One region of the Peribacillus sp. B-H-3 genome, then DNA from elsewhere that is predicted to be linked to it. Evidence: riboswitches for the same ligand, from Rfam matches in the RefSeq annotation. Region 1 holds a riboswitch; each other region holds the start of a gene.
The links. A riboswitch is a leader RNA that binds a small molecule or an ion and turns the genes downstream of it on or off. The one in region 1 is predicted to bind thiamine pyrophosphate.

Region 1 (4,408 bases):
TTCCCTCTGAAAATTAGTCAGCTAATAATGGTGTACATATACTATTCTTTTCTCACAATAATAATTCCTTTTTTTAACAAGTTACTTCTAATCTCTGTAACCTATTCAGCCCTTTCCTTCAGCCTCTTCCAATTTGCCTTCATGAACTTTTTGTGACAAATTTCACATTTTATTGTATTACAAAAATGGTAGGCATATTATAAATAGGACATGATGTATATATCAATTTAAAACATTACGGAGATGATAAAGTATGACTGGACTTGCTTTGGTTCTGACCATTCTCTTTGGACTATTAAAAATATTGATTTCCTGTCTTCCTTCCGATTCAGTGAAATGGATTATAGGCAAGTATGAAATGCATGCAAAGCTTAATGCTGAAAATACTGTCGTGACCTATGAAGGTAAACGCATTGAAGATGAAGAGGCAAATCAAATCATTGATACTTTTAACAAAGGTATATTTTTAGAACAATATTATATCTTTCCAGGAAATGAACAAATGTTTTTGCATCCGGAAAACGGCGGAACTCCATTAGTCATTGACACCAAACAAGGCAAAAAAGATGTAAAGCTGTTTTTGTACAGCTACAGTGACCATGTGGATGTAGTCAAACAGTACAAAAAGAAAGTAATGTCGTATAGCCTGCGTTCCGCTCAGCTCCAAGATCGTTCTATAGCATTAGCAGCGGAAATCCTTTAATAGAAATATGAATGGCCGTCTTTTTTGATTAAAATATCACAAGAAATAGCAGCTGAATTGATCAGCTGCTATTTTTAGTTTTCGAATGTATAAATCTTTGCTTAATTCATTACATCTTTTAACTGTCTATTTTGTTTCCTCAAGCTCAACGAAACCACACCAAGAACGATAAATAAAGAAAAGAATAAAATTGGCAGCTGGTAAAAAGTCCAAATGCTAGGTCCATAATATTTTAATTGATGATACTTTTCAATCGTCTTTTCATAAGATTTTTTATATTCATATTGAACAATCCATTGTCCACTCGCCTCGATAACTGATCCTAAATCATACTCGCTCGGCACAATTTGTTCTTTATTTTTAACAACATTATCATTTCCAATTACAATAGCAGCTTTTGAATATTCGATTGGGAAGTGTGAGTCAGGTCCTTCTTTCACTTCTTCATTATCTTTTAACCAACTTCCTAAATCAGAGGCAGGAAAGACGGCTAATAAATTCAGCTTATCTTGGTGCTTTTTAAAAACATTTAGTAACTGTTCCTTTTCTTTTTCGGTCACTTTATTTGAAGTATCCAATACATCGAATACATCATTCATGATCGTTTCTTTTTCTTGATTAACCACTTTAATATTTTTTATATCTTCGTTATGTTCCTTTACTCCTGAGAATGGAGTAGTGAGAAAGAAAATACCCAACACTAAAAAGATAAGTGCAAATGATAAAACATAATTAGTAAATTTCTTTTGAACTTTGAAAAACTCGGATAACCCTTTTACAATTTGGTTTTTACCTCCGAAATTTTCAATTGCTATACGGATTGCATCTTCTTCAGTTTGTCCTTCTGCTTTTAACTCTTCAACAGCTTCTAATAAATGTGAACGCATTTCTTGCTTTAAACCTTCGATATCTTGTTTATCACCAGTAACATCTTTATAGATTGAATTTACATATTTATCTATCTGTTTCAAGGCTATTCTCCCCCTTCAATAAAGGTATCAATAATTTTTTTTACAAATTGCCATTCCTTACGCTTTTCTTTAAATCCTTCTTCACCTAATGGTGTAAGTTTATAATATTTTCTTCTTCCGCCCGGTCCTTGTTCATCGCCCCAGTAAGAAGAAATCCATTTGTTATTTTCTAATCGCTTTAATGACAAATACAGTGTAGCTTCTTTAAGTTCAAACTGTTCCTCACTTTTTTCACGAACTAATTTTGCTACTTCATATCCGTACATATCCCTGTTATGTAATAACGATAAAATTAATGTATCAATATGACCTTTTAAAACCTCTCTATTAATCTCCAAACTTTTCCACCTCCTTAATTATTTATAAAATATATTACCTAATAATACAAGGTATTCTTAAAAATTTTATAAAAAAGCATCCTTTTCTAGGATGCTTTTTTTCAAGGTATAAGCCTTGCTGAAATGTTCCCATTTATCCTCTCGCATGATATGATGCTAATAATTGGATAGCAAGTTTATGCTAGGGGAGCCTTTTCGGCTGAGATTGAACACTGTTCTAAACCCTTTGAACCTGAACCGGGTCATGCCGGCGGAGGAAAGCGGATTGCCGATTTAAGGATGAATCGTACCCTGCTTTTTTCAAAGCGGGGTTTTTTACTTGTTTTAATATCATGTCTCCTCTCAGTGCCCTGCTGAAACTTGCTAGACAAATATTTAAAGGGAGAGGATTTCATTGAACAATATTAAAAAGATTACACTTACAGCCATGATTACAGCATTAACGGCGGCCAGCAGCTCATTCATTTATATCCCTGCCGGTGCAGCACGAATTTTCCCGATTCAGCATCTGGCCAATGTTCTCACTGCCGTCATGCTGGGGCCAGCTTATGCGGTTGCCGGGGCATTTACCGTTTCCCTGCTGCGCAACCTGACAGGAACAGGTTCGATTTTTGCTTTTCCGGGCAGCATGATTGGCGCCCTTCTTGCCTCCATTTTGTATAAAAAAACGAAGGCTGTTGCTTTTGCCTGCCTCGGGGAGGTCATAGGCACCGGTGTCATCGGGGCTCTCTGCTGCTACCCGATCGCCCTTTTGTTTCTCGGCAAAAAAATTGCTCTATTAGGATTTCTGCCTGCGTTCATACTCAGCTCCTTCACTGGCGCCATCATTGCTTTTATTCTATTAAAAGTACTTTTGAAAAACAGCTACTTGAAGAAAACGATATTTCAGAACGACATGGTAAACCGCAGGATGTAATTAGAGCGAATAAAACTGGATTAGGCTCTAATCAGGCCTGAATTGGCTCTAATCATAGAGAATTTCTCTAATCAAACGGGAATCGGTATCAATTTTCCAGTTATCTGGAAAATACAAGTTATGTTTCTCTGTAAAATGGCGCGTTTCTCTACCAAAAATATATCTAACAAAAAAAAAGCTTCAGATCCAGCCCAAACATGGGCGAGATCTGAAGCTTTCATTTTATGCCGCGATATCTCTCTTCACAAATGCAAGGAAGGCGACAACATGGAAGATAATAAAATAAATGAGCAGCATGACGAGCGAGAATGATAGAGTCATACCATCGATCATAGCATTGCCGTCAAAGTATGGAGTTAAATCCACGTTTGCAAACAGCAGGTATTTTGCCCAATCGAATTTTATGGCAAGCAGGTTTGTAATGGATGCTCCTGATAAAAGCAGGAAAATGGATACTCCGATTGCGAGCGAGCTATTGCGGAATGCTGCTGAAATCATGAATGCCATTGTGGTGTACATCAGCATCGATACAGAAGAAATCCCATAAGACCCAATCAGATGCAAAACCTGGTTTCTTTCGACAATGTGGCCGTCACTATAAGCCAGATATGGAGACGTTTCTCCAAACCCGAAGAAAATGGCGCCAAAAATGAGGCTTAGCACAAACAGGACAACAAGATTTAAAAGTGCATAGCCGATGACCGTCACATACTTGCTCAATAGGATTTTTACACGGCTGATCGGACGGATCATGAGCAGTTTAATGGTACCCCAGCTGAATTCATTTGCCACGATGCCAGCTGCTATGATAATAGTAAAGAGTGCAACGAGAGGGATGACGTTCCGCATATCATCCATAAAACTCCAAGCCGTATAATGGTTATCTTTCGGAAGATTATGTTCAATGCGGTAGTTATTTTCAGCAATGCTTTGTTTCATATAGTTCTTGCCTGTATCACCGGGAACATGTTTCATATCATTCTCTGTCTGCTTGTTTTCTGCCTTAAGCTCTGTTTTCCAATTAGGATTCAGCTTTGCATCATCATGCTTGTTGATGATATTAAGAGTGATAGCCCCTCCAAGTACCATCAGCACGAGCAGACCCAGCATGATTAATGTTGCTTTTCTTTTGAAAATTTTCACCCATTCGTTTACAATCAAACCCATTATGCGACTCCTCCTTCACCGGTGATTTCGAGGAATTTATCTTCCAGTGAAACATGTACAGGAGAAGCCTCAAAAATTTCACACTCGTTTTCTACTAATTTTTTAATAGCCTGCGGGACGGGGATCTGGACGGCATCAATTTCCAGATTATTGCCAGATACTGTAATATCCGCTTCAGGGTATGACTCGCGCAGAACGTCTTGTGCCTTTTGCAGAGGCTTCACGCGGATATGATAGGTGCGTTTTTCTTCCTTCATAATTTCGCGGACATTTTGCACATCGACCATTTTCCCTTTCTGGATGATGCCGATTC
Region 2 (4,408 bases), 2.2 Mb from region 1:
ACAAACATATAGAAGTCATTGGGATTAGAACGGAACACTATGGTGCCATAAAAGCTTTCATCCTCAGTTGGGTGGTTTTGCTGCACTGGATAATTTGCTATCTTTTCACATTTAAATTAAATCTCTTATACTAGCCATTTAGCCTTATTTTTCTTCAATTGCACCCAAAATGTTTTTTCTCCATTCGGACAAATGCTGCCATTTCCTGCTGGCCTTTTCCCCTATCTTTCCGACCTTTTCCGAGACTATCAAACATTTCTTCCGGAAAATCTGCAAAATTTGCTGAATTAATTAAATTTACAAATATTCTGTCATCTATAATAATTAAGAAGAATTTTATTTAATTGAGGAGGAATTTTATGAAGCGTAAATCTATGGGATTAGCACTCGCTGCAGGACTAGTCCTGACTGGCGGGACCGTACAGGCTACAGCTGCAAAGAAGCCGGTTGTCCATCATGAGCAAACCGTACAAAGCAGCTTCCTTAAGAAACTCAGTGCAGACAGAATGTACAACACCATTGCATTGCTTTCGAAACAGCCCCGTGAAGCTGGAACTGAAGGGGAGCTGAAGGCTGTACATTACATAGAAAATGAGTTTAAGAAGCTTGGCATGAAGACAAAAATTCAGCCTTTCCCTATTTATGACTTTAAAACAAATCACGCATATGCAAAAATTGCCGGCCAGGATATTGAAGAAAAACCGTATGCATTCAGCGGAAGCGGAAGCGGAAAAGTTACTGCCCCACTCGTATATGCAGGCAAAGCAAAGCCAGAAGAAATTGGCGATGTAAAAGGGAAAATCGCACTGGTTGAGCGGGGAGACATTCCTTTCATTGAGAAAATCGCAAATGTTATCGCCAAAGGAGCTGCTGGAGTTATTATGTTTAACAACTCTGCAGAAGGCAATCAATTTGGACAGGCCGGCGAGGGGCAAAATATTCCTGCTGTTGCCATCACACGGTCTTCCGGGCTGAAGATTATAGAGCAGCTAAAAACAGAACAGCTCACTGCGACTCTGGACGTTGATATCCAAAAAATAGAAAAAACCTCCTACAATGTTATCGCCAGCATGAAACCCACTTCCAAAAAGTCAACCGGCCAGGTTATCACCATCGGCTCCCATCACGATTCTGTACACGGCGGACCCGGAGCTAATGATGATGCTTCCGGAGTATCAGCTGTCCTCGAACTGGCAAGAGTACTTTCCAAAGAAAAAACAGATACCGAAATCCGCTTCCTGACATTCGGCTCTGAAGAAAGAGGCCTTGTCGGATCATCCTACTATGCTGCACACCTTCCAAAGACAGATACAGACCGGATGGTAGCGCACTTTCAGATGGACATGATTGGCGGACGTGATGCAGGTAAAGGCAAGCCAGCCGGAGGCTTGATCATGTATACAATTGACGGCAAAAAAAACCTGGTGACAGATCTTGGTGCAAAATACAGCTACCAAATATTCAAAGAAACCATTCCTTACGGTGAATTGGGCCGCAGTGATCACCAGCCGTTCCATGAGCTTGGCATCCCTTCTGCCTTGTTCATTCATTCGCCTGTCGAACCATGGTATCACCAGCCGACAGATACACTGGATAAAATCGATAAAAAGAAATTGCTTCAAGTTGCTAAGATTGTCGGCTCGTCAGCTTATGAAATAGCTGATCCGAAATCGCCCGCCATTGTAAAATATCCATTTGAAGACCGTCCAGTAGATTGACAAAAAGGGGCTCGCCTAAATTTAAGCGAGCCCCTATCTTCTTTTGGGACAGAATCATTGTATATACAGTCATGTGCATGCCCATTACGTAATATATGGGCTGCGTCTATTTCATCTGCTGATTCCCGCTTCAGCCAACAAGCGGAAAAAAACAGGATTTCAGCATTAACAAAAGCACAGTAATATTTCCCGAGGAACATCATTACATGCCGATAAAAAAACCATCACCATACTATGCCTGGTAAGACTTTTTGATCAGTACCTTTGAAGCTCCCGAGTATAACAGCACCACTATAATCGCTGACAGGATAAAGCTTGCCAGCATGTACGTGCCATTGTAAACCAGTGAGTAAACAGCCACATTCTGTCCTTTAGGCGTATATGACGCAAAGAATACAATGCCTGAAGTGAAATGGCACAAAAATCTCAGAAAACTTCCAAGAAGGATGCCGGCTATTCCGTACATTTTCCCCTTGCCGGTATGGCCTTCTTTATAGCTGGTGACAACTTTGTTCATAAATATCCCTGATATTCCCACGAGGGAAAATGCAAGGAAGTAATCAAGAAACCCCTGCACAGGATGAGCAATAACCGGGCTTCCAATAACGATTTGGAGAAGTCCCAAAAGCAGCCCTGTCACAACCCCTCCTTTTACACCCCAGCGGTATGCCATCAGAAAGATCGGGACCATCGCTATGGACACCGAACCTCCTTGAGGCCATATTCTTGAAAAGATAAAACCAGATACTAAATCAAGCAGCAGTGCCAAAGCAGCAAATACAGCCACTTCAACCATAAACAATGTCTTATTTTGCATATTTTTCCTCCTTCTCCCCAGTGAGAAGCTTACAAGAGCCTGCCTGCATGTTTTTTTTGCAAACGCAAAAAAAGCAATACAGGGCGGTAATGGATTCCCTTTATTGCTTTTATCCAAAACCACATCCCTACGCTAGCATTAACTAACAGGTTCATAGGGTCTGAACTCAATCGCTCACTCTCAGCCGTTAGGGCTCCCCTTGTGGATTACTATATTTTTTTATCCTCGAAAGAAATATACTACTTGTTTCAGGAATTTACAAGCACAAAATTTCTGCAGAAACTGACTTTATTCCTTAAAAATATTAAACTGAAGAACATTTTTATCTGTTAAAAAGGGTTTTTTTTCTATACTATAGAATTAGAACTAGGACTAGGACGAAATGATCTTATAATTTACCTTAGTCGGAGGCCATAATGGTGTTTATTAATGAAACATTTATTGACTTTTTAATTTTCTATAAGGAAAGTATTGTTTCAGAATGGAATGAGAGGATCAACATTTCCTCATATGACCCATATATGGAGAATATCGCGGAAAATGTGGAGCGTTTTTTTGATTTAATCATCAAGTCCCTAAGTGAGCCGGAAAACTTGGTGGACGAGTATATTAAAAGCTACTCCCATCTTGTTGCCGGTGAACGTTACAAAGCAAATATACATATTGATGAATTTATTCACAACTGTTCACTGGGCAGATCCATTATTTATTGCCGGCTGACAGAATTGCAAAAATCCCCTGAAGAGCTCTGTAATGTGCTGCTGCGGATCAATGAATGTTTTGACAAGTGCATTTTTTACACGGTTTCACACTATTCAGAGCTAAAAACACAAATTATAGAATCACAGTATAATTTTCTGAGCCAAACCCATAAGGACAGGCTCACCTTGCTCGGGCAGATGACGTCTAGCTTTGTTCATGAATTCAGGAATCCGCTTACTTCAATCATGGGATTTGTTCAGCTTCTGCAGTCAGAGAATACTGAAATCAAATATTTGGATATCATTTCAAAAGAATTGGAACAGCTCAATTATAGGATTACCCAATTTCTGAATTTATCCAAAAAAGAAAGCATGGTATATGAAGCAAAACTCTTTTCTGTGAGTGAATTAGCCCATGAAGTTATTGAGTTCCTGTATCCTGCCATCCTTGAGGTGAATGCTGCCATCTCGGTCAGTATTCCAGACGGGATTTATATCAATGGAGCTAAAGAAGAATTCAGACAGGTTTTCATCAATATCATTCTAAATGCACTGGATGTCATTTCAAGTATCAATTTGCCATCCATAAGCATAACCGCCGCGGAAAACCCTGAAGGCTATCTTACGCTGCATATTGCAAACAATGGTCCGAAAATTCCGGATGACATTATTTCTACTATATTCGAACCATTTACCACCACGAAAAAAACAGGCACAGGACTTGGATTATTTGTCTGCAGGGAAATTATCGAAAAACACAACGGCACATTAAGCTGTACCTCTTCTGCTTCACTGACGACTTTTACCATACATACTCCATGTGTTAAACCAGGATTGGATTATGAAATACATCCATAAAAATCAGCAGTTCCATTGGAGCTGTTTTTTTATGGACGGATTCACCTATATCCTTCCCCCAATCCTGTTCCAAATCGTTTATTCCTGCCTGATTAGGGGTATTTCAAAATAAGAGGCCTTCTATGCCGGGAAACCGTAACCTTTGACTGGTGCATATCTTTTTCCTTATACTAGTTACAAACTAGACAAGCCCTATCCTTCATGAAATAAAATGCGCAGTACAATAGAATAATAAAGCTAGCAGGCAAATAATTTTATTGGCGGTTAAACGGAAGGTTCAAGAGGCCTTGCGGTGAAATCGCGCCGGTTATATC
Region 3 (4,408 bases), 970 kb from region 1:
AGCCACTAAGGAGGCGCAAGGTACCTTAGTGGCTGGAGGAACCGAGGAATAAAATTTTGCTCGGCGAACTGAAATCTGATACGAAGGCTTTATATAGGGATAAGGCTCCATAACAAGTCAAAGACCAAAACAACAAGGCAAGATAGTTACATAGACCTGGAAGTTATTGCGGATGCAAGAAAGTAAAGTCAAAAAGTTTAGCCGCAAAAAAGTATATGTAGTACATTAAAATTAGGGGTAATTTCACGCATCCCAATTCAAAAGTATGGATGCAGGCTGCTTGTATCTCTTTTATGAAAAATAAATTTTCCGAAAATTTAGTTTGCTGATTTCAATATTTTGGTTACAATGATAATAAAGGCATGTTGAAGCAGTGAGCGGTGTCTTCCTTCCAGAGGGGAGGGTGAGATTATGGACCTTGCAACTGCGACATTTGTTGTGGTGTTATTTGGCGTTATTGTTCAAATTGCATCGGCTGTAAAAAAATAACCCGCCCTGATAGGCGGACGGGCAAAAAATAACTCTGTGCATAAGGCAGCGCTCACTTGCGATTCATGTTTGGCCGCAGTATTGGCAGTGCTGCGGCCATTTTTAATCAAGCGCAAGCACGTTAAAGGCGCTTGTTTTTTAATTATATTCAAGACTTTAAAAAAATACGAATTACCATGAAAAAACAATTTAACTTTGTCCCATATTATACCATAAAAGATAGATAAGCAGTAAGATAAAATAGTGATATTTTCTTCGGCTGGCTTTGTCATGAAATGGTGACATGGTTTATAGCATGAACAGGAATAATCCTTAGTGAGAATCTTCTATATTTAAACAAGCCATTATCCAGCAAGGAGAGAAAAGATGAAAAGCGGAAAAGACATTGTTTTTTTAGTTGAAAGAGATTCCTGGATGCTTAGCGTACTGCAGGCCGCCGGGCAGCTTAACCTGCCTGACTGGTGGATATGTGCAGGCTTTGTCCGCTCAAAGGTTTGGGATGTGCTGCACGGCTATACAATAAAAACGCAGCTTCCTGATATTGATGTGATTTATTTTGATAAAACGAATATACAAGAAGATTATGAAAAAGAGCTGGAGCTGAGACTTGGCAAAATTCTCCCTGACTTGCCCTGGTCTGTTAAAAATCAAGCCAGGATGCATAAAGTGAATCACATGGAGCCCTATTCCTCATCATATGAGGCTATGTCTAATTTTCCTGAAACAGCCACAGCACTGGGAGTCCGTTTCAATGAAAAAGGCAAAGTGGAACTGGCTGCACCCTGGGGTGTTAATGATCTTCTGGCACTAGAGGTGAGGCCCACCCCCCTTTTTTCCAAGTCTGGTCCTTATCATCAGGTTTACAAGGATCGCAGGGCTAAGAAAGGCTGGGATCAAACATGGCCAGAAATTAAGATATTCAGCTGAATTAAACACAGGAAAGCAGGAGCCATGAAAAGGAATTATTCTTTACAACTTTTTTTTAGTATGCTATCTTAGATTCACATTAAAAGGTATTATAAAAACCTTCTTAATGAAAAATTACATATGTACGAATTTCACTAGGGGAGCCATTGGCTGAGACTGAACAATTGTTCTAAACCCTTTGAACCTGATCTGGATCATACCAGCGTAGGGAAGCTGAAAGAAACGTTTTTGTCATCTTTTATATTGGCATTGCCTTTCCGCCCGCTCCCTATTTCAGGAGCGGGCTTTTCATATTTCAAACGAAGGAGATGTATAACATGGAGGGTTACAGCGCATTAGCCAGCATCATTTCACAAAAAGCTGAAGAAAAGAGCGAGGAACTGCTGCAGCTTTTAACCCGGCTCATAGCTTTTCCGACAATTAGCCCCCCTGCCAGAAACACAGCCAGCATCCAGGATTATATGGACAGCTACTTAAAAGAACTCGGTTTTCAAACTGAGAAGTGGGAACTTTATCCCGGCGATTGGAACGTTGCTGGCGTTATGCCGGGAAAATCAAGCAATACATATAACAGTTTAATTATTAACGGACATGTGGATGTGGCGGAAACGGGGGATATTTGCGGGTGGGATAATAATCCATTTACTGCAAGCCTGAAGGGTCCCTATCTATATGGCAGAGGCGCTGCAGATATGAAAGGAGGTATCGCTGCCTCCCTGATGGCCATTAAGCTCCTAAAAGAGCTTGAAATCCCTCTCAATGGCGATCTGCAATTTCAATCTGTTACTGGTGAGGAGGCAGGAGAAACTGGCACACTTTCCTGCATCGAGAGGGGCTATACAGCAGACTTCGCTATTGTTGCTGATACAAGTGATATGCATATTCAGGGACAGGGAGGTGTTATAACAGGCTGGATAACCATTCAGGGCAAAGAAACTTTTCATGATGGACTCCGGTCAAGGATGAATACTGCAGGCGGAGGGATTTTCGGAGCAAGTGCCATTGAAAAAATGATGAAGATTATAGAAAGCCTTCAGGAATTGGAACGCCACTGGGCTGTGACAAAGTCGTATGCTGGTTTCCCTCCCGGCTCCAATACGATAAACCCTGCAGTTATTGAAGGAGGGCGGCATGCCGCATTCATTGCAGATAGGTGTTCACTCTGGATAACAGTACATTTTTATCCTGATGAAAATCATGAAAAAATCATAAAGGATATAGAAAATCATGTAAGGCGTGTGGCTGCTTCTGATCCCTGGCTTAGTGAAAATATGCCGGTTTTTAAATGGGGAGGGAAATCCATGCTTGAGGATAGGGGAGAAATCTTTCCTTCACTGGAGCTTGACCTAAATCATAGAGGAACCCAAACGCTAATGTCATCATTCAACGAGCAATTAACAGAGAAACCGCGTACTGGCATGTCTCAGACTGTTAATGATGCTGGATGGTTTGGCCATAAAGGTATTCCTGCAGTCATCTTTGGACCTGGAAAGCTTGAAGATGCACATGCGGTAAACGAAAAAATTGAATTTCGGCAATTAATCGATTATATGAAGGTCATGGCATTATTTATTTCGAAATGGTGCAACACCAAAAAGGAGGGTAAGGAATGACATTTACTCAAACACTGCATCGGAATGTACAGGAAATTTGGGCAAAAACACACCATCATCCATTTATTACCGGTATTGGCACTGGTGAATTGCCTGAAGAAGCCTTTATCAGATATATGAAGCAGGATTATATCTTTTTAATTGAATACAGCAGGCTATTTGCTCTAGGGGTCTTAAAAGCCCGTGATTTTCAGACGATGAGTGAGTTTTCCGGGATTCTGAATGAGACACTGCACGGTGAAATGGAGCTGCACCGGAACTACGCAAGAAAATTTGGTATAAGCTGCCGTGATTTGGAAGATTCCTCACCTACCCCAACAAACCTTGCATACACAGGATACATGCTTAATGCAGGACAAAATGGATCCCTTGCAGAATTAGCTGCAGCTCTTTTACCATGTATGTGGAGCTACTGGGAAATCGGGAGAATGCTCAAAAAAAAATACCCTGGCTCTGACGCACATCCTTTATACGGTGAATGGGTCTCAATGTATGCTTCTGAGGAATTCGGCAAGGTTGCACAGTGGCTGATCAAGCTCCTGGATTCACTGGCAGATGGAAAGCCTATGTTGGAACTTGATATTCTCACTGACCATTTCATGACATCTTCACGCTTTGAATATATGTTCTGGGACAGCGTGTACAAAGGAGATGATTGGCCTGTTTGACTATATGCTGTTAATAGAAAAACTGTCATTTGCCTTTCCCGCTGAAAAAGGCAAAAAACCTATTTTTATAGATCTGTCCATGAAAGTAAAGCAAGGAGAATTTGTTTCGGTCATTGGTGCCAGCGGTTCAGGAAAAAGCACTCTGTTTAAACTGATTTCAGGTTTGCTTCAGCCTGATAGAGGAGGTATTGCACTTAAAGGCTTGTTATCTAAAAATATACTTGGCAAGGTAGGATACATGCCGCAAAAGGATCTGCTGATGCCTTGGAGGACACTGCTTGGAAATATGCTTCTGCCGGCGGAACTTTCAGGGGCAGATAAAAAACGCAGCACAAAAGAAATTGTGGAATGGATTGACAGGTTTGGATTATCCGGCTATGAAAATGCTTATCCTCATGAGCTTTCAGGTGGGATGAAGCAAAGAGCTGCCTTTTTAAGAACAATTATGACAGGCAAAGACCTTTTATTGCTGGATGAACCTTTTGGTGCACTTGATTCAATGACAAAACGCAGCATGCAAAGCTGGCTGCTGGAGCTGTGGGGAGAGCTGGAGAAAACCGTTTTATTTATCACGCATGATCTTGAGGAAGCGATATTGTTAAGTGACAGAATTTATATACTTGGTAAAAAGGAAGGAAGCCTTAAAGAAATAAAGGTGGAATTTCCGAGGCCAAGGACTCCGGATTTTATTTACGAGCCGCTTTTTTTGAA
Region 4 (4,408 bases), 1.4 Mb from region 1:
CCATCGCAATCCGGACAAATCCTTCCCCAGATGGACCAAAGGCACTTCCAGGCGTCACCAATACTCCTGCTTTTTCAATCATATCCATGGCAAAATCCATGGATTTTTTATAATGAGAAGGAATCCTGGCCCAGATGAACATGGTGGCTTTGGGCTTTTCCATCTCCCATCCTATTTCCGTGAACCCTTCACAGAGGACGTCCCGTCGCTTTTTATATGCCTCCCTCGCTGTTTCCACACAGTGCTGATCACCTGTAATGGCAGCGATGGCCGCCTTTTGAACCGGCAGAAACATGCCATAGTCCATGTTTGACTTTAGGGCTTTTAATTGAGCCACAACCTCTTTATTCCCTACGCAGAAACCAATCCTGGCCCCTGCAAGGCCATAGCTTTTGGATAAGGAATTGAATTCCACACCGACTTCCTTTGCACCCGGAAACGAAAGAAAGCTTTTGCCTTTCAGGCCGTCAAATACAAGCTCACTATAGGCATTATCATGAAGAATGATGATGTCATATTTTTTTGCAAATGCCACTAATTCGGCATAAAAAGAATCGGGTGCCACTGCAGCAGTAGGATTATTGGGATAAGACACCAGCATAAGTTTGGCTTTTTCTGCTATCTCCGCCGGGATATCGTCGAGCCGGATCACATTTCCATTCTCTTTTTTCTGTGGCATATAATATAGCTCAGCTCCTGCAAGCAGCGGTCCGTGAATAAAGGCAGGATAAGCTGGATCCGGGACCAGCACCAGATCTCCCTCATCTACAATCGATAATGAAATATGGGTGAGTCCTTCCTGGGAGCCTAATAATGAACAAATTTCTGTTTTTGGATCAAGTTCAACATGATATCTATTCTGATACCAGCCGCTCACCGCTTTCAGCATGCCACTCTGGTCGTTAATCGCATATATGTAATTCCTTTCATCGAATGCTGCCGAGGACATAGCCTCAATGATATGTCTGGCCGGCGGGATATTGGGCGTACCGATGCTTAGATCAAATACAGGCTCCCCCTTCACCTCACGTTTTCTCCGGATTTCTGTCAGCTTAGTGAAAATACTTTCCCCAAACAGTTCCATTCTCTTTGCAAATTTCATGGGTTCCTCCTTTATGAAGTTCATAGTTCATATACTTGAGTATTTTTACATTATCCTATCAAACAGCCTCTTTTGTCAAAATAGTCTGAAAGACATGGTAAAGAAAAAGCGCCCATTTAAGAAGCGCCCTTCATCCATATCAATCCATCACCAATCCTCCATCCACCACCAGGTTCTGCCCCGTGACTGCCCGTGCCCATGGAGATGAGAAGAATAGTGCAGTATCCGCCAATTCCTCAGGTGTTGTTACTCTTTTTAGCGGAGTCGCAGACCGGATGATTCCAAACACCTCTTCAGTCGTAACACTGCTTGCATCCGTCTGCTGAAGAAGGCCTCCGGAAATCATGTTGACCGTGATGCCGTACTGTCCGAGCTCCTTCGAAAGATTGCGGGTAAAGCCCAGCAGTGCTGCTTTGCCGGTAGTGTATTCATGATAGGCAACCACTGGATTCTGAAACAAATTGGTGCCGATGTTGATGATCCGCCCAAACTCCATTTCCTTCATATCAGCCGCACATGCCTGTACCGTGTTTAAAGCACCCTTTATACTTCCCTCAAATTGAGTGTTGAACCCGTCCCATTCCAACTCAAAAACATTCTTCTGGGTAAGGGGATTAAACTGAAAATCGATCAAAGCGTTGTTCACAATGGTTGTGATTCCGGTATGAAAGTATTCCTTTGCTTTAGCAGCCATTTCATGAACTTCATTTTTGTCCCGAACATCCGCCTTTATGGCAATAACCTTGTTCCCTAAATTCTTGGCAAGCTCCTCGGCTTTTTCTTTGCTCTTATAATAATTAATCACCACATTTGCCCCTTCTTTTGCAAAAGCGGCTGCTATGGCAGCACCCAAACCCCTTCCCGCACCTGTTACCAATACAGTTTGTTCTGATATCTTCATATTTGCTTCCTCCTCTAATATAAAAAAACTAGGACACAGAAAGGTCCTAGTTTTATTCACTAAAAAACTACTTCCCTCCGCTGGCATGATCCAGATCAGGTCCATAAGGGTCAAAAAGCTCCTTCGCTTTTTTCTCAGCCTGGAATACAGGCTCCCCTAGTAGAATGCTATATACGGTTGTTATCTTTTATTTTATAACTTTATTACCAAATCGGAAAGGATTATGAATTTGCTCTATTTTTTTAAAAGAAGGGAAAATGCAGATGGATCTCTGGATCAAAGGGTTGTCCTCCTTTATGGTATGCTCAATTCTAAACCTTGGGCTTGTTCTTAATTCCTTCCATAAACCTTTTTTCGAGAAGTGCTCATTTTTGTTCCTGTGAACCCGTCTCTGAACCAGCTTTCATCTGATCGGCCTTCATTTTGGTCTTGAGACCCTTCCTCTAAACCATTTCCTAACGGATCCGCCGCAGTTTTGGTCCCAAGAACACTGCCTGCATGCGCCACTAATTACACCGTCTGAACCTGAATTCCCTTCTCCTTCAATCCATCTTCATACAATCCCTCAATCTCTCCATTCGTAATGACCAGGCTGATATTGGAGAGGTCGGTGATGTGCGCGAAGGTGCGCACCCCGAATTTGCTGGCGTCTGCCAGTAGGATCGTCTGGTCAGCGATGTTCAACATATGCTTTTTTAACAGCGCCTGGAATTCATTCGAATCTGTCAGCCCTCTTTCGAGATGGACTCCCTTGCAGGAGAGGAAGGTCTTATTGACATGATAGCTGGAGAGCGAGCGTTCTGCGAGCGGACCAACATAGGATAAGGACTGTGGAAGAAGCTGCCCTCCAGTAGAAATGACACGTATCTGTTCTTTTTTGCTGAGCTCTACGGCCACTTTGATGGAATTGGTCAGCACGGTCAGCTGCATATCCGGCAGCTCCTTTGCCATATACCAGGCCGTCGTGCTGGCATCCAGCACGATTTGATCTCCTTCTTCAATCAGTTGGATTGCTTGGAGGGCAATTCGCTTTTTTTCTGAGGCATTCTTGATTTCTCTTTCTACATAGGAAATCTCAGACTCTTCTTTTTGTACACTTACAGCGCCTCCATGGCTTCTCCTCAGCAGGTTTTCCTTTTCCAGCTTTTCCAGATCTCTGCGGATTGTCTCTTCCGTGACTGAAAAAATTTTGCTCAATTCGGTTACCCGGACACTCATCCTCTCATTGACTAACTCTACAAGCTTTCGTTGACGTTCGGCTACAAGCACTCCATACACCATCCTATACTTTATTTATGTTTGTTTGTTTTTGGATATTCTTTGTTTTGATAGTTGGATTATATCATTTCATTCACAAAACAAAAATACTCACCTGTTTTTTACTGGATATTTTATTTTTTAAAAAAACAGCCCCACCAACAGGGACTGTCATATTCCATTATTCATTTGTATGATTGCCAAACGTTTCATTCCAAATGAAAAACCTCTTATCCTTGTTTGACAGGCACCGAATGTTGTTCACAATAATAATCCCAGACTGCCCCGAATGCCCTGCGTACTAATTTTGTCAGGGCTCGTTATTTAAAGGAACTCCCGGTTTCTTTGAGAACCGTCTGGCAGCTGCCACACAAAATACAACGGCAATATTCACTGCGACAAGCAGCCAGCTGACTTTCTCATGGAGAATTACAGAAGCAAGCAGAAGTCCAAAGAAAGGCTGGAGAAGCTGCAGCTGTCCGACTGCTGCTATGCCGCCCTGGGCAAGTCCTCGATACCAGAACACAAAGCCAACAAGCATGCTGAATATGCTGACATAACCAAGGCTGAAGAAGGCAGGATGGCCTATGCCCTTCCACGTGACCGGAGATAAATACAATGAGAGCAGTAGCATAATGGGCAGCGACAGAACAAGAGCCCAGGATATCACCTGCCAGTCCCCCAGCCTGCGTGAGAGCCTGGCTCCTTCTGCATATCCGAGGCCGCATACGATAATCGAAAACAGCATAAAAGTGTCACCAGCCGATGATGATTGTCCTCCCTGGAAAAGGGCATAGCCAGTGACGAGTAAGCTGCCTGCAGCAGAAAAAATCCAGAACGCCGGACGGGGATGCTCCCCACCCCTGAGTACTCCAAAGATTGCAGTCGAGAGCGGAAGAAGCCCAATGAAGATAATGGCATGGGCAGAAGGTACATATTGAAGGGCTAATGCGGTCAGCAGCGGAAACCCAATGACCACTCCAAAGGCCACGACTAAAAGAGGGACTATGTCGCCCCTTGAAGGGCGCTGCTGCCGGAAGACTAGAAGAAGAGCACCTGCCAGTACACCTGCAATCGAAGCCCGGCAGACAGTGAGGAACAGCGGATCAAAGTCTCCCACTGCCAAGCGTGTTGCGGGCAGTGACCCG

Region 2: linked by a shared signal. The riboswitch ahead of thiT (energy-coupled thiamine transporter ThiT) and the one ahead of thiW (energy coupling factor transporter S component ThiW) in region 1 are both predicted to bind thiamine pyrophosphate.
Region 3: linked by a shared signal. The riboswitch ahead of ACN6MY_RS14395 (acetylornithine deacetylase) and the one ahead of thiW (energy coupling factor transporter S component ThiW) in region 1 are both predicted to bind thiamine pyrophosphate.
Region 4: linked by a shared signal. The riboswitch ahead of ACN6MY_RS12440 (3-oxoacyl-ACP reductase) and the one ahead of thiW (energy coupling factor transporter S component ThiW) in region 1 are both predicted to bind thiamine pyrophosphate.

What each region holds. Positions count from the first base shown of each region.
Region 1 is NZ_CP183879.1:3,859,582-3,863,989, forward strand. Features, by position in the region: gene ACN6MY_RS19285 (YfmQ family protein) at 254-703, shown strand; gene ACN6MY_RS19290 (permease prefix domain 1-containing protein) at 805-1,674, opposite strand; gene ACN6MY_RS19295 (PadR family transcriptional regulator) at 1,677-2,012, opposite strand; TPP riboswitch at 2,186-2,288, shown strand; gene thiW (energy coupling factor transporter S component ThiW) at 2,440-2,928, shown strand; gene ACN6MY_RS19305 (ABC transporter permease) at 3,151-4,098, opposite strand; gene ACN6MY_RS19310 (ABC transporter ATP-binding protein) at 4,095-4,408, opposite strand, start outside.
Region 2 is NZ_CP183879.1:1,385,119-1,389,526, reverse strand. Features, by position in the region: gene ACN6MY_RS06850 (M28 family peptidase) at 360-1,718, shown strand; gene thiT (energy-coupled thiamine transporter ThiT) at 1,951-2,535, opposite strand; TPP riboswitch at 2,643-2,745, opposite strand; gene ACN6MY_RS06840 (histidine kinase N-terminal domain-containing protein) at 2,952-4,094, shown strand.
Region 3 is NZ_CP183879.1:2,888,107-2,892,514, reverse strand. Features, by position in the region: gene ACN6MY_RS14400 (nucleotidyltransferase family protein) at 856-1,416, shown strand; TPP riboswitch at 1,543-1,645, shown strand; gene ACN6MY_RS14395 (acetylornithine deacetylase) at 1,734-3,029, shown strand; gene tenA (thiaminase II) at 3,026-3,697, shown strand; gene ACN6MY_RS14385 (ABC transporter ATP-binding protein) at 3,681-4,408, shown strand, end outside.
Region 4 is NZ_CP183879.1:2,501,545-2,505,952, reverse strand. Features, by position in the region: gene ACN6MY_RS12445 (aminotransferase class I/II-fold pyridoxal phosphate-dependent enzyme) at 1-1,102, opposite strand, end outside; gene ACN6MY_RS12440 (3-oxoacyl-ACP reductase) at 1,242-2,003, opposite strand; TPP riboswitch at 2,059-2,171, opposite strand; gene ACN6MY_RS12435 (DeoR/GlpR family DNA-binding transcription regulator) at 2,514-3,272, opposite strand; gene ACN6MY_RS12430 (DMT family transporter) at 3,571-4,408, opposite strand, start outside.